Anatilimnocola floriformis: one gene and its partner. The protein of the gene in region 2 interacts with the protein of the main gene of each other region in a pairwise test. Links are inferred from orthologs where the notes say so. Each region holds a gene or a part of one and is shown on either strand. Other genes may lie near its edges.

Evidence for each region.
Region 1: the proteins of M9Q49_RS29670 (region 2) and gyrA interact in binary tests that used the Escherichia coli proteins (3 or more experiments, as listed by UniProt). The link is inferred for Anatilimnocola floriformis from one-to-one orthologs.

What each region holds. Positions count from the first base shown.
Region 1 is NZ_JAMLFW010000001.1:5,498,144-5,506,816, reverse strand. What follows is about bases 1,832-4,975. They hold gyrA (DNA gyrase subunit A), read right to left. Parts: upstream 4,642-4,975; coding sequence 2,032-4,641; downstream 1,832-2,031. Other genes in these bases: frr (ribosome recycling factor), read right to left, coding at 1,832-1,942. Outside these bases: M9Q49_RS21755 (class I SAM-dependent methyltransferase), read right to left, coding at 1-664; M9Q49_RS21750 (DUF4126 domain-containing protein), read right to left, coding at 677-1,276; more of frr, read right to left, coding at 1,382-1,831; M9Q49_RS21735 (response regulator), read left to right, coding at 5,351-5,725; metabolite traffic protein EboE, read left to right, coding at 5,878-7,083; M9Q49_RS21725 (tetratricopeptide repeat protein), read right to left, coding at 7,105-7,953; carbon storage regulator CsrA, read right to left, coding at 8,309-8,539. UniProt on the Escherichia coli protein: A type II topoisomerase that negatively supercoils closed circular double-stranded (ds) DNA in an ATP-dependent manner to maintain chromosomes in an underwound state.
Region 2 is NZ_JAMLFW010000002.1:1,237,200-1,245,795, forward strand. The notes cover bases 3,357-6,423. They hold M9Q49_RS29670 (DNA gyrase subunit B), read right to left. Parts: upstream 6,090-6,423; coding sequence 3,624-6,089; downstream 3,357-3,623. Other genes in these bases: M9Q49_RS29665 (hypothetical protein), read right to left, coding at 3,357-3,528; M9Q49_RS29675 (DUF721 domain-containing protein), read right to left, coding at 6,292-6,423. Outside these bases: M9Q49_RS29650 (hypothetical protein), read right to left, coding at 1-1,149; M9Q49_RS29655 (SGNH/GDSL hydrolase family protein), read left to right, coding at 1,263-2,114; M9Q49_RS29660 (SMP-30/gluconolactonase/LRE family protein), read left to right, coding at 2,185-3,141; more of M9Q49_RS29665, read right to left, coding at 3,157-3,356; more of M9Q49_RS29675, read right to left, coding at 6,424-6,687; dnaN (DNA polymerase III subunit beta), read right to left, coding at 6,717-7,835; M9Q49_RS29685 (helix-turn-helix domain-containing protein), read right to left, coding at 8,227-8,596. UniProt on the Escherichia coli protein: DNA gyrase negatively supercoils closed circular double-stranded DNA in an ATP-dependent manner to maintain chromosomes in an underwound state.

The DNA of each region.
Region 1 (8,673 bases), on a different replicon or contig from region 2:
GCTGTTTGATTTGCGCTGCGGTGTAGAGACGGAATTCGAACTCACTGGCCAGGCGCAGTTCTTTGTGCCCGTTGCGGACGAGCATCGTGGCCCGCAGTTTTTCTAGCCGTTTGCGGCGGTTGAAATCGAGCACGCGGAGGGTGAAGACGACTTTGGTTTTCCCTTTTGTCGCGGTCCAGCGTTCGAGACTCTCCTCGTCGGCATCCGGCGGCAGCAGGTGCAAGCCGAGGATGTAGATGCCTCCCGGTGCGAGTGATGCGGCCACGCTTTGCAAATGACTGCGGGCCGATTCCGCCGTGGTCAGATGGCGGAAGGTGTTGAACGTGCAGATCGCCGCGTCGACCGGTTTCTTGACGGTGAAACTCGTCATGTCGTCGCGATAGATTTCGGCCTTCAGCTTCTTCTTCGCAAGTTGCTTTTGCAGATAATCGAGCGACATGTCGCTCGTATCGAAGCCGACCATCGAGAAGCCGCGCTTGGCTAGTTCCACGATCAGCCGGCCACCGCCGCAACCGGGTTCCAGCACGCGTTTGACCGGCCGCTGTGCATATTTCGCGAACGCCGCCGCCAGAAAATCGGCTTCGGGTTTCGTATCGTCCTGAAAGGCCAGGTCGTAGTACTGTGGGTAGTCGTACCAATCGGCCAATACCGGGCGGCTGAGCATGCGGAGTCGCTTCTAGAGGAGCAGTTGCTTGGGCGGAGACTTTTCAGCGACCGGATCGCTAGCCGGCCGACGATTCACGAGGCGATACAGAACATAGCTGATCAGCGCGAGCACGCCGAGGGCTGCCAAGACCGGCAGCACGATGGCGAGAATCGTCGTGCCCGTTGCACCGACGGCTTCGACGGTCGACACCATGAAATTCGCCGTGCCACCGGTGGTTGCTGTCGAAGCTCCTCGCAAGAGCACCGTGCCCGTCTGCACCACGCCCGCAGCGCCGCCGCCGGCGATCAAGGCCACGCTCCACTGCATGAGCGGCGACATATCGGTGACGACCGAGGCAGTCAAAATCGTGCCGGCTACCACGGCGGCCGGCGTGGCCATGGTGTCGAGCACGTTGTCGAGCCAGGGGACATAGAAGGCGATGATCTCGATCACCGTGGCCACGCCGAAGCAAACTAGCGCGGCCGGCGAACCGATCCACTCAAAGCCGTGGGCAAATTGCAAATGCCCGGCCTGGGCCGCGATGCTCAAGCCGAGCATCGGCACAAAGATCCGAAAGCCGCACGCTGCGGAAAGACCGACACCGAGACAAATCGACAACAGCCATTCCATCGCAGGATTGGTCCCTCGCGATCAAGAAATAGAAACACCTTGAAAGCTATTCGCGAACCAACGACCAATCTTGTCTCAGAACTCAGAACTGCCGACGGAGGAGTGCTATTCCCCCATCACTTCCGTCTCGCGAGCCTTGGCCATTTCGGTCGCGGTGTTTTCATACTGCTTGGTCAGCTCTTGAATCTGATCCTTGATGGTCTTGCACTCGTCTTCGCTCAGCAGCTTGTCCTTCTCTTCCGTGTCGGCGGCTTTGTTGCCGTCGCGACGGACGTTGCGGATGGCGACCTTGCTTTCCTCGGTCAGTTCCTTGATGCGAGCGACCAGCTTGCGGCGGGTTTCGGTCGTCAGCGGGGGAATGTTGAGGCGGATCACGCGCCCGTCGCTCTGCGGCGCAAGCCCGAGGCCGCTGGCGATGATCGCCTTTTCGATGTCCTTGATCGTGCCGGCGTCGTAAGGGCGAATGACGATCTGCTGCGGCTCGGGGGCGCCAACCGAGGCGACCTGCTTCATCGGCGTGGGCGAGCCGTAGACCTCGACCCGCAGCGAATCGACCAGGCCCGGGTTCGCGCGACCCGTACGAATGCCACCGAGCGCGTTCTTCAGCACGCTGATGGCTTTTTCCATGCGTTCTTCGGTATCGAGCAAAATATCGTCTGCAGGCATGATCCAACCTCGAGAAGCAAAAACAAATTCAACCGCCAGTTTTCATAGTATCGTTTTAGGCGTGATTTCACCACGGGCGGTGACAATCACTAAGTCGCCGGAGCTGGCGGCGGAGTTTCTCCAGCTGCCGGTTCCGCTTCTTCTTCCTTGGCCACGCGGACGGCGGCGACGATGGAGTCTCCTTCGTCGAGCGACATGATTCGCACACCCTGCGTGTTGCGGCCGATGACGCTGATGTCGCCGGCGGCGAGGCGTTGGAGCTTGCCGCGGGCAGTCATCATCAGCAGTTCGTCGGTTTCGCGCACCACGGCGACGGCGACCACGGGACCATTGCGGTCGGTGGTCTTGATGTCGCGCACGCCCATCGTGCCGCGGCCCTTGGTTGGGTAGCGGTTGCTCGACGATTCATCACCCTCGGCCTCCGGCTCTTCGACCTCGGCAACGGGTTCGGCGGCTTCTTCGCCTTCGGGCAGCTCGCTTTCAGGAACATCCGGAATGCTGCTGTTGGGGCCGATCGGCGTGCGCTTGCCGTAACCCTTTTCGCAGACCGTGAGGAGCGTGGCATCGGGGTCGGCGACGACCATGCCGACGCAGGTGTCTCCCTTGCGAAGCTTGATCCCCTTTACGCCTTGCGCGTTGCGGCCGCTGCTGCGAACCGTCGATTGCTTGAAGCGAACGGCTTGTCCCTTGGCGGACGAAAGAATCAGTTCGTCGCCGGGCTTGCCGATCGCGACGTTGACGAGCTCGTCACCTTCCTTGAGGTTGATGGCGATGATGCCGGTCTTCTTCGGCCGGCTGTATTGCGCGAGGGGCGTCTTTTTCACCAAGCCGTTGCGGGTGGTCATGATGAGGTAATGATCGGGCAAGTCGTAATCGCGCACCGCGAGGCACTCGGCTACTTTTTCCCCTTCGGCGAGGTTGAGCAGATTGACGATCGCTCGCCCCTTCGCGTCGCGCTTGGCTTCGGGCAGGTCGTAGACCTTCTGCCAATATACTTTGCCCATGTTCGTGAAGAACATCAGGTAAGCGTGCGTGCTGGCGACAAACAGGTGCTCGATGGGATCTTCATCCTCGGCATCGGCCCCCTTCAAGCCCTTGCCGCCACGGCGCTGCGCCTTGTAGACGCTCGAAGTGGTCCGCTTGATGTAGCCCTTGTGCGAGAGCGACACGACCATGTTTTCTTCGGTGATCAGATCTTCAAGATCGACGTGGCCGATCTCGGCGCCACTCAATTCGGTGCGGCGTTCCTCACCGAACTTCTTGCGAATCTCGAGCAGGTCGTCGCGAATGATCGCGCGGATGTTGGCTTCGTCGGACAAGATCCGCAGATACTCGCCCATCTCCTTCAAGAGCTCGGCGTGTTCGCCGCCGAGGCGTTCTTGTTCGAGATTGACGAGCTGACCGAGCGTCATCCGCAAAATGGCATCGGCTTGCACCGCAGTCAGACGGTAAGCATCGGCGACGCCCCGCTCGGAGGCGAAGACCTTAAAGCCTTCGTCGCCGAGGGCCCGTTGCATCATTGGTGCGGGGCATTCGACGTTCATCAAACCGGTCTTCGCTTCGGCCACCGTGCGCGACTGGCGAATGATGCGGATGATTTCGTCGATATTGGCCAGCGCGAGGAGCAAACCTTCGATGGTGTGCTTGCGCTTGCGGGCCTTGCTGAGCAGGAACTGCGTCCGGCGGCGAATGACCGTCACGCGATGCCGGATAAATTCTTCCAGCATCTGCTTCAGCGTCAGCAGACGCGGCTTGCCGTCGACGAGGGCGAGCAGATTGATTGAAAACGAATCTTGCAGTGGCGAGAACTGATACAGCTGAGCGAGGACCACCTCGGGATCGGTCTTGGTCTTCAGCTCGATGACAATGTGCACCGGCTGCTTGAGATCGCTGTAGTCGGTGACGCTGCTAATGCCCTTGATCTTGTCTTCGTTCACCAGGGCCGCGATTTTTTCCATCACCACATCGCGGAGAGCCTGGTAAGGGATCTCGGTGATGACGATGCGGAAGCGCTCCTTCTTGTACTCTTCGATCTTGGCCCGAGCGCGGACGATGATCGTGCTGCGGCCCGTCATGTAACCGCGGCGAATGCCCGCGCGGCCGCAGATCATGCCCCCCGTGGGAAAGTCGGGGCCAGGGACGAGCTCAATCAGTTCGTCGATCGAGACATCGGGCTCATCGATCACGCGGACCATGGCATCGCAGATTTCGCGCAGGTTGTGCGGCGGAATGCTGGTGGCCATGCCGACCGCGATCCCTTGCGTGCCGTTGACCAGCAAGTTGGGAAACTTGCTCGGCAGCACGGTGGGCTCGAGATTGCGCTCGTCGTAGGTCGGCAGGAAGTCGACCGTGTCGCGATCGAGATCCTCGAGCATCATCGAAGCGACGGCCGACAACCGGGCTTCGGTATACCGCATGGCGGCTGCAGGGAGACCGGCGATCGAGCCGAAGTTTCCTTGCTTGTCGACTAGCACATGGCGCATGTTCCATTCCTGGGCCATGCGGACGAGAGTCGGATAAATGACGGCTTCACCGTGCGGGTGATAGTTACCGCTGGTGTCGCCCGAGATCTTGGCGCACTTCACACGGCCGGCAGTAGGGCCGAGATTGAGGTCGTTCATCGCGACCAAAATGCGCCGTTGCGAAGGCTTCAGGCCGTCGCGCACGTCCGGCAGCGCGCGGCTCACGATAACGCTCATCGCGTACGTGAGATAGCTATCCTTGAGTTCGTCTTCGATCGGTTGGTCGGTGGCCCGATCGCGAAAATCCTTGGGAGGAAGAGCATCGCCAGCCGCATTCGGATCAGTGGGATCCACTGGGGGCAAATCGTCGTCAGCCAAGACCGAGTCCTTTCAAAAACAGCAGCAACGGCGAGCCAGAAAACCCACCGGCAGGAGCGCCCGAAATTAGCCTGAAAATGCTTCCCAAATCAGCGCTCGCAGAAGGCTCGAATTTTAGCAAATTTCGCGAGCAATCACAAAGGGGCGATCGCAGTTTGCGGTCGCCGCAACTGGTTGAAATCAGGGCATTTGCGACACGTATTTCGCTGCCTGTTTCAACCCCGGCTCGAACGCTGTCGCCGGCCGCCGATTTCGCCACTTCCAAGGGTGCCCGCCGCTGCCTATTTTCGAAAATCCGTCGACCGAATTTGAAATCCGAAAAACGGCAAGCATACTGAAATCGAACGATAGCGACGGCGAACAACTCAACCTGCTGTCCCCTTGGTAGCTCTCTAAAGGCAACTAAGGGGACAGCTCTCGGTTTCTTGACCTGGCAGTGGCGGCACTTTCTCTTTCAGGCCGCATTTTTCCGCCGGAAAACTCGCTTTGACACGCCGGCTGGCGGCAGCTATTCTCCCCACCCGCCCGAACATCCCGCCGACTGATTTACTCCGCCTTGGAGCCTGCCGTGCATATCGTTCCCAATACCGATTCTCCCAGCGTGCTGTTGGTCGAGCCTTCGCCAGAGACTCGCGAAGTGCTGGCGACCATTTTGCAGCTGCGCGGCCTGCGGATTTTTGAAGCCGACGAGCCGCAGCGGGGGCTCGAACTAGCTCGCGAGGAACGGCCTGATGTGATTGTGCTCGACTTCGATCAACCGGCCGTCGACGATCGTTTGCAAAACGAGTTCGCCGCCGAAACCCGCCAGCCGAACAGCGGCTTGATTGTGCTCGGTACGATTCGCCCAGATCAATCGACTTCCTCCAATCGTTTCATTGCCAAGCCGTTTCATTACGGCCCGCTGGTGCAGACGATCGAACGGTTAGTGCGGAAAGCCGCGTAGCGCGCGTCACTGCGAGTTTGTTAGGATGGCTGGAGAGGGACGAAGAGAGGAAGAGACGAAGAGCTGAAGCAACATTCGGCGACTCCAATCATTCCGTTGTATTTCTCTTCATCCCTTCCTCTCTTCCACCTTCATCCCTCCGCGCCGCACTCATGCCTCCGCTTCCCACTCTTGGTTATTGCACCAACGTTCACGCCGGCGCGAATCTTGACGAGACTCGTGCGAACTTGCAGAAGCATGCGCTTCGCGTGAAGCAGCTGTATTCGCCCGACGCGCCGATGGGGATCGGCCTGTGGTTGTCGGCTGCCAGCGCGCGAGAACTAGTGCAGACAAAACAAGTCGATGCGTTTGCCGGTTGGCTGCGCGATCAAGGTTTGCTGCCGTATACGTTCAACGGTTTTCCGTACGGCGACTTTCACCAGCAGGTGGTCAAGCATCGTGTGTATCATCCGACCTGGTGGGATGCCGATCGACTCGCTTACACGCTGCAACTGATCGACATTTTGCACGCGTTGCTGCCGGCCGGTGAGGAAGGAAGCATCTCGACGCTGCCGATCGGCTGGGGGCAGCCGTGCCCCGATCGCGAGCAGAATCAACTCGCGGCGGCGCAGCTCAAGCAGGTCGCACATTACCTGCATGATCTGGAACAACGGACCGGCCGGTTGATTTATATCTGCATCGAGCCTGAGCCCGGCTGCGTGTTCTCGTTGGCCGATGACGCGATTCACTTCTTCCAGTGGAACCTGTTTCGCGGCGAGGATGAAGAGATTGTTCGCCGGCACATCCGCCTTTGTCATGACGTTTGCCACGCAGCCGTCATGTTTGAAGATCAGGACGATGTGCTGCGGCGGTACCAGGATGCCGGCATCGAGGTCGGCAAGATCCAGGTTTCGGCCGCGCTGCGGATGGATCTCAATGCCCTCGAACGGCCCACGGCGGCGAGTATTCCGCTGAACGATCTATCGAGCTTTAACGAGCCGCGGTACTTGCACCAAACTTCCGTTCGCCGCGTGAATGAAGAAGGAATCGACGAAGACGTTTTCTACGAAGACCTGCATCTCGCCCTCGCCGGCGAAAGCCAACTGCTGCAGGAAAATCTGCGGCAAGGCCGATCGCTGGGGGAATGGCGGATCCATTTCCATGTTCCCATCTATCAGCAAGAGCTTGGCAGGCTGTCGTCGACGCAAGAACAAATCGGCCAATGCCTGCAAGCCGCGTGGGAATACAGCAACTGCCGGCACTACGAAGTGGAAACCTACGCCTGGACCGTGCTGCCGAAAGAACTGCGGCCTGCGGAACTCGCCGACGGAATTGCGACGGAGCTGAAGTGGTTCAAAGAGCTGTGGCTGAATTCATAGCCGAGTCGCTCCGTGGCTCGTCTATGGAGTTCCCTTCGCCTCGGCAATCTTCTTTTCCACTTCATCCCGATGGATCTTACTCGGCGCGAGAGTGGCCGCGGCTTCGAGATGGGTGATCGCTGACTTAGCATCGCCCGCCTTGAGAAACGCCTGGCCCAAGCCTTCGCGCCAGTAGAACGCGAGAATGTCGGATCGCATTTCCGGCGGAGCGCTGGCTGACTTCTTCGCGGCGATGAGAGCTTTCTCTTTGTCGTTGGCATCGACCCAGGCAAGGGCCGCCTCTTTCCAGTGCCAGGCTTGCAACTGCGTGGCCGCCGCGGCGGCTGCTTCGTGTTTCAGGGCGAGTTTTTCGGCCCACTCGAGATTGACCGATTCCAGCCGCTGCTGAAACTCGCTCCCTTTCAATTTGTCGTCGCGAATGTTCTTGTGAATGACGGCCAGGACGTTGAGAGCGAGCAGATCGCGCGGATCCTTTTGCAGGCGAGCTTCGTAGCGTTCGACGGCGGTATCGACTTTGCCGCGCTGGTGCAGGAACGAAGCGAGATCGCGAGCGGCCAACGAGCGCCGAGAACGCTGATCGCTGTGTGCGATGATAAAGTCCTGCGCGACCAGCATCTTGTCGATCTCAGGAAGCTGGCGGTAAGGGACAACGAGCGCCTGATAAGCCTTCAAGCGCGCTTCATCATCTTTGGCGAGTGTGAGCGCCGTCTCGAGCGCGGTTTGCGCCTCGGCGAACTGCTTGTCGCGCGCGAGCTTCGTCCCTTCACGCAGGGCATCGTCGAAGTTCTTGTATTCGGCGGCAGATGCACCGAGCGCGAGTAAAACGAGCGCGAGCAACATGAAACAGCAGAAGCGAAACGCGGTGTTCATCGGCTGGCCCCAGAGAGGAGAGGGCCGCAACGGAGCTTCCGCGACGGAATTCCTGCGGCCAACCTAACGTAGCCGAACTCGCAGGGGATTCAACTGTTGGTGATCGACTTGTTACAAGCGAGTTTCAAGTCGAAAGCCGAGACGGGGGCCGGGACGATCGCTTGCCGCGCGAAGGAATCCCGACCCCACCTTCCGTGATGGGTGACGATTGCGAAGGGAGCGCGAGAGGCGGGCGCTCCGGTCACCTGAATTTCAAACCAACCGACAATACTGAAGCGCGGCTGTGGCCAGGGAGAGGAATTGCTGGCTGGCAGCAACATCCTGACCGGGAAACTTCGCGAGACAGTTTCCTCGCTTACGTACCAGTGTTCGTCCGGCCCAGGTCTTTGGTGTCGCCTGGGCGGAGTTGACTGGCTTTGCGATTTTCGCGTTGGATGGCTTCGTATACTTCCTGGCGGTGAACCGGAATGTCCGACGGGGCTTCAATGCCCAGACGTACTTTGTCGCCACGGATATCGACAATCGTGATGACGATGTTGTCGCCGATCATGATGCTTTCGTCACGGTGCCTCGACAAGACCAACATGGGGGGCTCCTTCCTCTACACACGCCACGCGGTGGGCGCGGAAATGATGAATCTGCGGGATGATTGGATGGGATGGTTGCTGCGGCCTGTTCCCGGTGAGTGACCTTGCTCACCGGCAACTCGTTTGTCAGGGC
Region 2 (8,596 bases):
ATCGGGCGAGTGACCGACGTGGAACTCGGCGAGGTGGACGATGTCGACGCCGCGGGCCTTGAACGTGCGAACAAAGCCGGGCTCTTCGAGACCCTTGGGAATGCCGGTCGTTCCTTGCTTCCGCTGCTGCGCGAGATAATGCAGCGTATGCTCGACGTGATAATGACTCGTGAACTTTTTGTAGCCGGGCAGATCGGGAAAGCGGTCGCCGTGCGTGAACATCTTCACTTCGTCGAGAGCCGATTCCGCTTTGCCGGGACTCAGCAAATAAAACACGCTCAGCCGTTGCTGCGAACCGGGTGGCGCATTCATCCAGGGCACAAACCGACCATCGCCATCGGGCGGCTGTCGCACTCCGAAGCCAGCTGCCTCGCCCGACTGTCGATAACCTCGGCCTTGCCAGGCGAGCTGAAAATTGTCGGAGAAGTCGAGCGGATAAAGAAATTGATGCGGCGGAGGAAACAGGGCGAGCGAACCGTTGTCGCCCTCGGCAATGATCGTGCGATGCCGAACGGCAAGCGGCGCGGCGTTGCGATTGCTGCCCACCGTTTGCCGCTGAAATTCATCGTTCGTGTTGAGCCAGGCAAAGTTCTTCCAACTCGGCTTGTCGCTGCTCAGTCCCGCGTCATACAAAATCGCGCACGCATCCTCGTCGGTCTTCAGCAGCGCAGTTGCTTGCAACAGTCGGCAATCGGCGAAGAGCTTGAACTGCAACTCGCCGGTGAACTTTCCCGCCGAGAGATCGCTGATCGAAATCAGCAGGCGATCGCCAATGCTTCTGACCACGAATTTCTTGCGCTGCAACTTCGCGGTGAACGTTTCATGCGGCCGCCGCGGCGGATTGTCGAAGAACGCATTCCAACCCTGTTTCGATAAGTCGCGCGAACCAACCGTGAGATGCAGCACAGGATCGACGCCATTGAGAATCGCCTTGCCATTGATGCCGAGTTCCTTGATCAGGGGCTGATCGGCATTTTGTTCCAGCACGAGGAACGCCGTTTCCTCTTTCGTGATCGGCCACTCGGCGCGGAGGGTTGTTCCGCTTGCTGTAACTTTGATTTCGCCCGCGCTCTTATACTCGGAAAGATCGATATCGGCTGCGCTGGCCACTGCGCAGAAGAAGAGGCCCAGCAGGACAGGCCAGTGCACCGTTCTGCAAGATGTGTTGGAAAACATGGATTCGCCCAAGCATCGAAAGATAAAATGAAGTCTCACCATACTCGCACATCTAGCGGCATAGTTCATCACCCGAGGCTTTACGCATGAACCCGCTGGTCTACCACATCGCCAGTGGACAGTGCTTTTTCTCCGGCATCGCGCTGTTAGTTGCAGCTGCATTCCTGCGGCAGCGCGCCGGCAACCTATGGCGCAGACTTACCTGGCTGGCGATGTTCTTGGGCCTGCTCGCGGTAACACTTTCCTCAACGGCGATTCCATATTGGTTTTATGCCATCGCGATCGTTGCCACGTTACCGTGGTTCTCGATTCACTATCAACAACATTGGCTGCATTGGGCGCCGCACGCGATGATCGCGGCTTGGCTAATCGCTGCTGCCGTCGAAGTGCCGTACCACGCGCTGCCGACCATCAAGCCGACGGCGAATCGAGCGCTCACCATCCTCGGCGATTCCGTCACGGCGGGCGTTGGTGATGATCAGACTGAAACCTGGCCAAAGATCATCGCCCGCGAACATCAGCTCGAGGTGCAAGACATTTCGCACGTCGGCGAAACGGCTGCGTCAGCCCTTAAGCGTATTCAAAAAACCCCGCCGACCGCGCCGCTGGTCATCGTCGAAATCGGCGGCAACGATTTGCTCGGTTCCACAACTTCTGCCCAGTTCGATCACGATCTGAATGCCCTACTCGCAGAACTCAGCAAGCGTGATTGTCAGATCATCATGTTCGAACTGCCCCTGCCGCCGTTTTATCACGAGTATGGCCGAGTCCAACGCGCTGCCGCGAAGCGCCACCATGTCGCGCTCATTCCTAAACGGGGCTTCCTCTCGATTCTCGCCGGTAACGGCTCGACGCTAGACTCCATTCATCTCTCACAGGCCGGACATCAGCGCATGGCGGAAATGGTCTGGCAGCTCATCGAACCCGCTGTTCCCTAGAGTCTGGTTGCTGGCGCTATCTCTGGGCAACTAGCATGAGGCGATTCTCCCCTTCTCCGGATGAGCTGCCATGCGAACCACTATTGCCCTGCTGTGTCTCTTTGCTGCCTGGTCGATGGCGAGCGCTGAAGAGGAACCTATCTTTGCCTCGAAGCCCGAACTCTTGCAAGAGAAAGGCGCCGGCGAAGGGCCGGTCTGGCACAAAGAACTCGGTTTGCTGACGAGTGGCGACAATCATATTTATCGGCGCGATCGCGATGGCAAGGTGTCAGTCCATCTGCAAGATGCGGGGTCGAACGGCTTGCTGTTTAAGAAGGACGGTAGTCTTGTTTTTTGCGATGCCGAGCGCCGTCGGGTCTGTCTGATCGATGGATCGCAGAAGATGAGCGTGCTGACCGACAAATACAACGGCCAGCGCTACAATCAACCGAACGATCTGACCGTCGATTCGAAGGGGCGCATTTATTTCTCCGATCCTTGCTACGGCGATCGGAGCAAAATGGAAATGACCGATGCCGCCGGCAAGAAGGTCGAGGGTGTGTACCGCATCGATCCAGACGGCAAGGTGACGCGCGTGATCGGCCGCGAAGTGAACCGCCCGAATGGCCTGACGATCACCGCCGATGAAAAAACCCTGTTTGTCGCCGACAACAACAACGACGAAGTCGGCGGCGCTCGCAAGCTGTGGCGATTCGATCTGCAGGCCGACGGCGGCGTCGATCTGAAATCGCAAAAACTCGTGCACGACTGGGGCAAGACTCGCGGCCCGGACGGCATGAAACTCGACGCCAAGGACCGGCTGTTCGTCGCCGCCGGCCTCAACAAACCCAACCCGCCTGCCGAAATTCAAGACAAACCAACAGCGGGCGTCTACGTCTTTTCACCGGACGGCAAGCTGCTCGACTTCGCGCCGATCCCGCGTGACGAAACCACCAACGTCGCCTTCGGCGGTGATGATGGTAAGACGTTGTTTGTCACCGCGGGTGGGTCGCTGTGGAGCATCAAAGTGAATACTCCAGGGAAGTAGTTATTCCTTATTTCATCATTCAGCCGGAGTGGAATCTTCGAGAGTGTGAAGTAATTCCTGGTCGGCCGAAAGTTCCATGTTCGACTTTGATCCGACCGGATCCCAGCCTTGCACGTGTGCGTAGCGAATCAACTGGCAGACGATTTTTGGCGTGAGGGAGATGCGCGGCGTGTTCTCCGGATAATCGTGCCAGAACGATCGATTCGTCAAGCCACGCACCTGGCAGACGGACCGATTGCCGAATTCAGCTCGGAAAGAAACACACAGCGGCACGTTGCCGTCGAAGTCAATTGCTGTGGCTGAAATGGAAACAGAATAATCCCGACCATCGATCGCGTAGGGTCGAGTCTTTTTCGGCCCGCCATGTCTTCTGGGTGCTTTGGTCATTGCACATCACCCGCTGAGTTCTCGCGAATCAGCCCCTCACCCCAACCCTCTCCCCGGAGTACCGGGGCGAGGGAGTTAAGACATACGCCCGGCTCCTACACATCCAGATTCTTCACCTCGAGCGCGTGCCGTTCGATAAACTCGCGGCGTGGTTCGACCTTTTCGCCCATCAGCGTGCGGAACATTTCATCGGCGGAACCGGCGTCGCGCATGCTGACTTGCAGCAAGGTGCGGTTGTTGGGATCGAGCGTGGTTTCGCGGAGTTCTTCCGCGTTCATTTCGCCCAGACCTTTAAACCGCGTGACGTTCAGGCCCTTTTGACCCAGATCGCGAACGGCGCCGACCAGCGATCGCAGGTCCTGCAGGCCGGATTCGTTTTCGCCGCGGCGGAGAGCGTAGCGCGCTTCATCGCTGCCGGTTCGCTCTTGCGGGATGAGAATGTTGATGTCGAAGTTGAAAGTCCGCTTCAATTCACCCAGGCCGGCGTTGATCGTGCGGATTTCATGCAGCTCGACAATGTGCATGCCGTGGGCACTCGTGTTGGGTGTTTCGGCTAAAGAAGATTCATCGACCTTCACTTCGTGGCCCGCTGTTTTTTCGTGCTCCGATTTGAATTGATCGACTTGAGCGCCGGTGACGAACCACTGCTCCTTGCCATCGAGAAAGACGTGGTAGTACGGCAGCTTGCCATCGGCATCCTGCCGCAGCGCGTGGGCTCGCAGGCTGATGCCGCGACGCTCGAGAGCGATGATCGCATCTTCCATATCGGCGAGTATGTTGCAGAGCTTCGTCATTTCGGCCCCGCGAATCACCTGGCCGTCGCGCAGGTCGAGCTCGCAATCGGCGAGGCCCTTTTCGAGCAACTGCGACTTCATCTTCTCTTCGGTCTGAACGTAGTAGGTATCCTTCTTGCTCTTCACGCGGAACAGCGGTGGCTGGGCGACATAGACGTGGCCGCCGGTGATTAGCGAATACATCTGCCGGTAGAAGAAGCAGAGGAGCAGCGTGCGAATGTGCGAGCCGTCGACGTCGGCATCGGTCATGATGATGACCTTGTTGTATCGCAGCTTCGAGAGATCTTGATCCTCGCCGAAGCCGCCGCCAATCGCCGAGATCATGCTCTGCACTTCTTCGTTGGCGAGCACTTTGTCCTCGCGCGACTTGTAAGCGTTGATGATCTTACCCCGCAGCGGCAAGATGGCTTGGAAGTCCCGCAATCGGCCACCCTCGGCCGAACCGCCGGCCGAGTCACCTTCGACCAGGTACAACTCGCACTCTTCCATTTTCTTGCTGAGGCAATCGCGCAACTTGCCCGGCAAACCGCCGCCACTGAGCACTCCCTTGCGATCGCGGATCAACTTCTTGGCTTTCAGGGCAGCTGCACGGGCTTCGGCGGCCAGCAGCGCCTTCTTGATGATGGTCTTGGCAACCTTGGGATTCAGCTCCAAGAACTTGGCGAAATACTCGCCGAACGAAGCATTGATGATCCCTTCGACTTCGGCATTGAGGAGGCGGTTCTTCGTCTGGGATTGAAACTGCGGATGCGGCACGCGGACCGCGATGACCACGGTCAACCCTTCGCGAAAATCTTCGCCACTCACCGCCACATCGCTGAACATATTCTCCTTCTTGCCATAGGTATTCAGCGTGCGCGTGAGAGCAGTTCGGAAACCAACCACATGCGTACCACCGTCGGGCGTGTGAATGTTGTTCACATACGCGTGCAAGTTTTCGGTGTATTCATTCGCATATTGCAGCGCGATTTCGTACTGAATCCCTTCGCTCTCACCATTCACGTACACCACGTCGTTGTGAATTGCTTCGGTCGAGCGATTGAGATACTCGACATATTCGACAATACCGCGCTCGTAGTGAAACTCCTCGGTCTGGCCATTCCGCTCATCGTGAAATTTGATGTGCACGCCACTGTTGAGGAATGCGAGATCGCGCAAACGCTTTTGTAGCTTGTCGAACTGGAACTTCGTCGTCGTAAAGATCGTGCCGTCCGGCTTGAAGCTGACTCGCGTCCCGCGCTTGCTCGTGGCGCCGACTTCGCGGGCCGCTCCTTGTGGAATACCGCGCTCGAACTCCTGCTGATACAGATGGCCGTTGCGGAAAACCTGCACCTCGCACCACTGCGAGAGGAAGTTCACGGCTTTGATGCCAATGCCGTGCAAACCGCCCGAGGTTTTGTAGCTCTTCTTATCGAACTTGCCGCCAGCTTTGAGGTTCGTCATCACCACTTCGAGCGCACTGACATCGCGTCCTTGCTTGGCCGATTCCTCTTCGTGCTTATCCACTGGAATGCCGCGGCCGTCATCCTCGACACTGCACGAACCATCGTTGCGAATCGTGACCAGCACGTGCTTCGCATGGCCAGCCATCACTTCATCGATGGCGTTGTCGACGAGCTCATACACCAGGTGATGCAGCCCCTGCTCATCGATATTGCCGACATACATACCCGGCCGCAGCCGAACGTGATCGACATCGGACAAGTGCGAGATCGACTCTGAGTTGTAATCTTCGCTATTGGGATTCGGATTCGTTTCATCGGCCATTGCGGTCACTATCTCTCTTTAGCGGACTTTGTTCTTCGACTCATAATCCGCGGCATTAGCCAGCGAATTCGGCGAGCGACGTAGCACGAACTCCTAGGTTCGTGTGAGTCGTTCACGCATCACAACTTTGGTCTCTGGTGTTTTCGATAATCGCTCACACGAACCTGGGGGTTCGTGCTACGCGATCCTGCTGCCGTCCCACTCATCCCAGTTTCCCCACGCGGAACTTGATGTCCTTGATCTTTTGATCCGCTGCTGTCGTGGCCAGGGTTTTCACCAGCTTCGCTTTGACGAAGGCTAGTTCTTGCATGACGGCAGAGTTGAGAACGAAGACTTCCAGCACGCCGCGCTTCACCTGGCCGGCTTTGGTTTGGGGAGCGAGTCGTTCACCGACCGCGGCGGTCCACACCGCATCGAGCGAAGCCGCTTGTTGCACGTTGGCGTAGCCACGCTTAACCAGCAGTTGACCGACGACGTCGCCCATCTTTTTCGCTTGCGGCACGGGGACGCGCCGCCGGCGATAGTCGTCTTGCAGGTAACGCTCGGCCTGTTGGGCTTCGGTTTCGTTCTTTGGTGGCGGCTGGGGCCTGGGCGGCACTAAACTCCTCCTTGTGTTGCGACTCACACTTAGCGATCGCGCGACAACGGCATGACGACATATCCGTACTTGTCGTCATCGGCGGAAAAGACGGCAGCCGTTTCGCCATTCTCAATCTCGAGAATGATGTTGGCCTCGGGGCCGAGCACCTTCAAAAAGTCCGAGACAAAGCGGTGATCGAGCGTCACCACAATGGCTGGCCCTTCGTAGGCGATGGGCAGTTCGACCTGAGCCTGACCGATATCAGCCGTCGACGACGTGAGCGTGAGCGTGCCCGCCGTGAAGCTGAAATCGATGCCGCGGCTGTCGTTGTTCGTCACGACGGCTGCCTGGCGCAAGCACGCGTGCAACGGGCCGACGGTGAGCGGAATCTTCTGCATGTCGCGGCGATTCGGAAACACATCGCGCCAACGCGGAAAGCGACCTTCGACCAGCCGCGAATAAAACGTGGCCCGCGGCGTGCGGAGAAGCACATCGTTGCCGCGAGCGGCCAGGTGAACTTCGCCATCGGAATCTTGCACCGAACGATTGAACAGTCGCATCGATTGCGTGCGGATGATCGTCATCGTGTCGCCCGTCTTGTGACCACCCACCGACGATGCGGGCCCTTCCATCCGCGACAACCGCCGGCCATCGGTGCCAACGGCGGTGATCTTGTTTTCGTCGAGTTCGACCAACACGCCACCCAGAGCATATCGGCTGCTCTCCAGATCGGTGGCGAACTCGGTACGGCTGACGATCTGCCGAAACAACGGCGCCGCGATGACGTGATATTTCTCTTCGGCAAACTTGGCGACCTCGGGAAACTCTTCCGGATCGGCGCTCGGGAGTTTGAACTCGCTGCGATCGCCCTTCACCACCGTGCCACGGCTGGTCGATTCGATCGTCAGGAATTCATCGCTGCTCTCGCGGAGGATCGCACCCACATGGCTCACGGGCAACACGATGCTCCCGGCCTTGTCGACCTCGACCCCTTCCACGTTCACTCGCACGCCCACTTCCATATCGGTGGCCGAGAACGTCGCTCCGTCCTTTTCGACTTCGAGCTTTACGTTCTGCAGAATCTCTTTCGGGCTGCGAGCAGGTGCAAAGAGAGCTGCCGTCTGAAACGAATTGAGGAGCTTCTCACGATCACAACGAATCTTCACTGTCGAATTCCTTCCTGGTGTTCAGTTTGCTCAAAAGGTGTGAAGTTCACTCTCACGCCTTTTGCGTTGCCTATTGTCTTTTAAGTTCTTTAAAATTTAGCAGTAGTAGAAAAGCGAGCCGCTGCGCTGTCGATAGAGTCACCGACACATCGCCCAACTCCCTTGGGCGGCAGCGATTGCATTCGAAAATTCGATCGCCAACCGTCGTGGAAAAACAGTCGAATGCCTGTCGCACGATTGTGCATGACGGCCGCAGGTTGTGGATGAGTCGCAACTTGAACGAACAAGCCGCAAATCAACGAGAATTGTGCCTGCCAGGACCGACAGCCATCGACGAGTTTTCCCCAAAATGTGCCCCGTTTCTGAACGTAGACACATTGAATTTCATGGTTCATCCGCGGGCCTCGCTCGCGGAAAGTTCCTGTCGTAGTTCTTCCACATGCTGCCGCAATTGCGAGTCTTGATCGATCTGCTCGGTGATCTTGCGGGCCGAATGCAGGATGGTGGTGTGGTCGCGTTTGCCGAGCAATTCGCCAATCGTGGCAAAGCTGGCCGACGTGAGTTGCCGCGACAGATGCACGGCGACGCCGCGGGCGAGGACTAGGTTTCGTTGCCGACAATCGCCCTTGAGCGACGAGAGCGAGATCTCGAAATGCTTTGCCACGGCAGACGCAATGCGTCGCAGTGTTGCTTTCTCATCGGGCAAATGTTCGGCGAGCAATTCGTCGACCAGGCTGGCATCGATCGGGCATTTGTTCTCG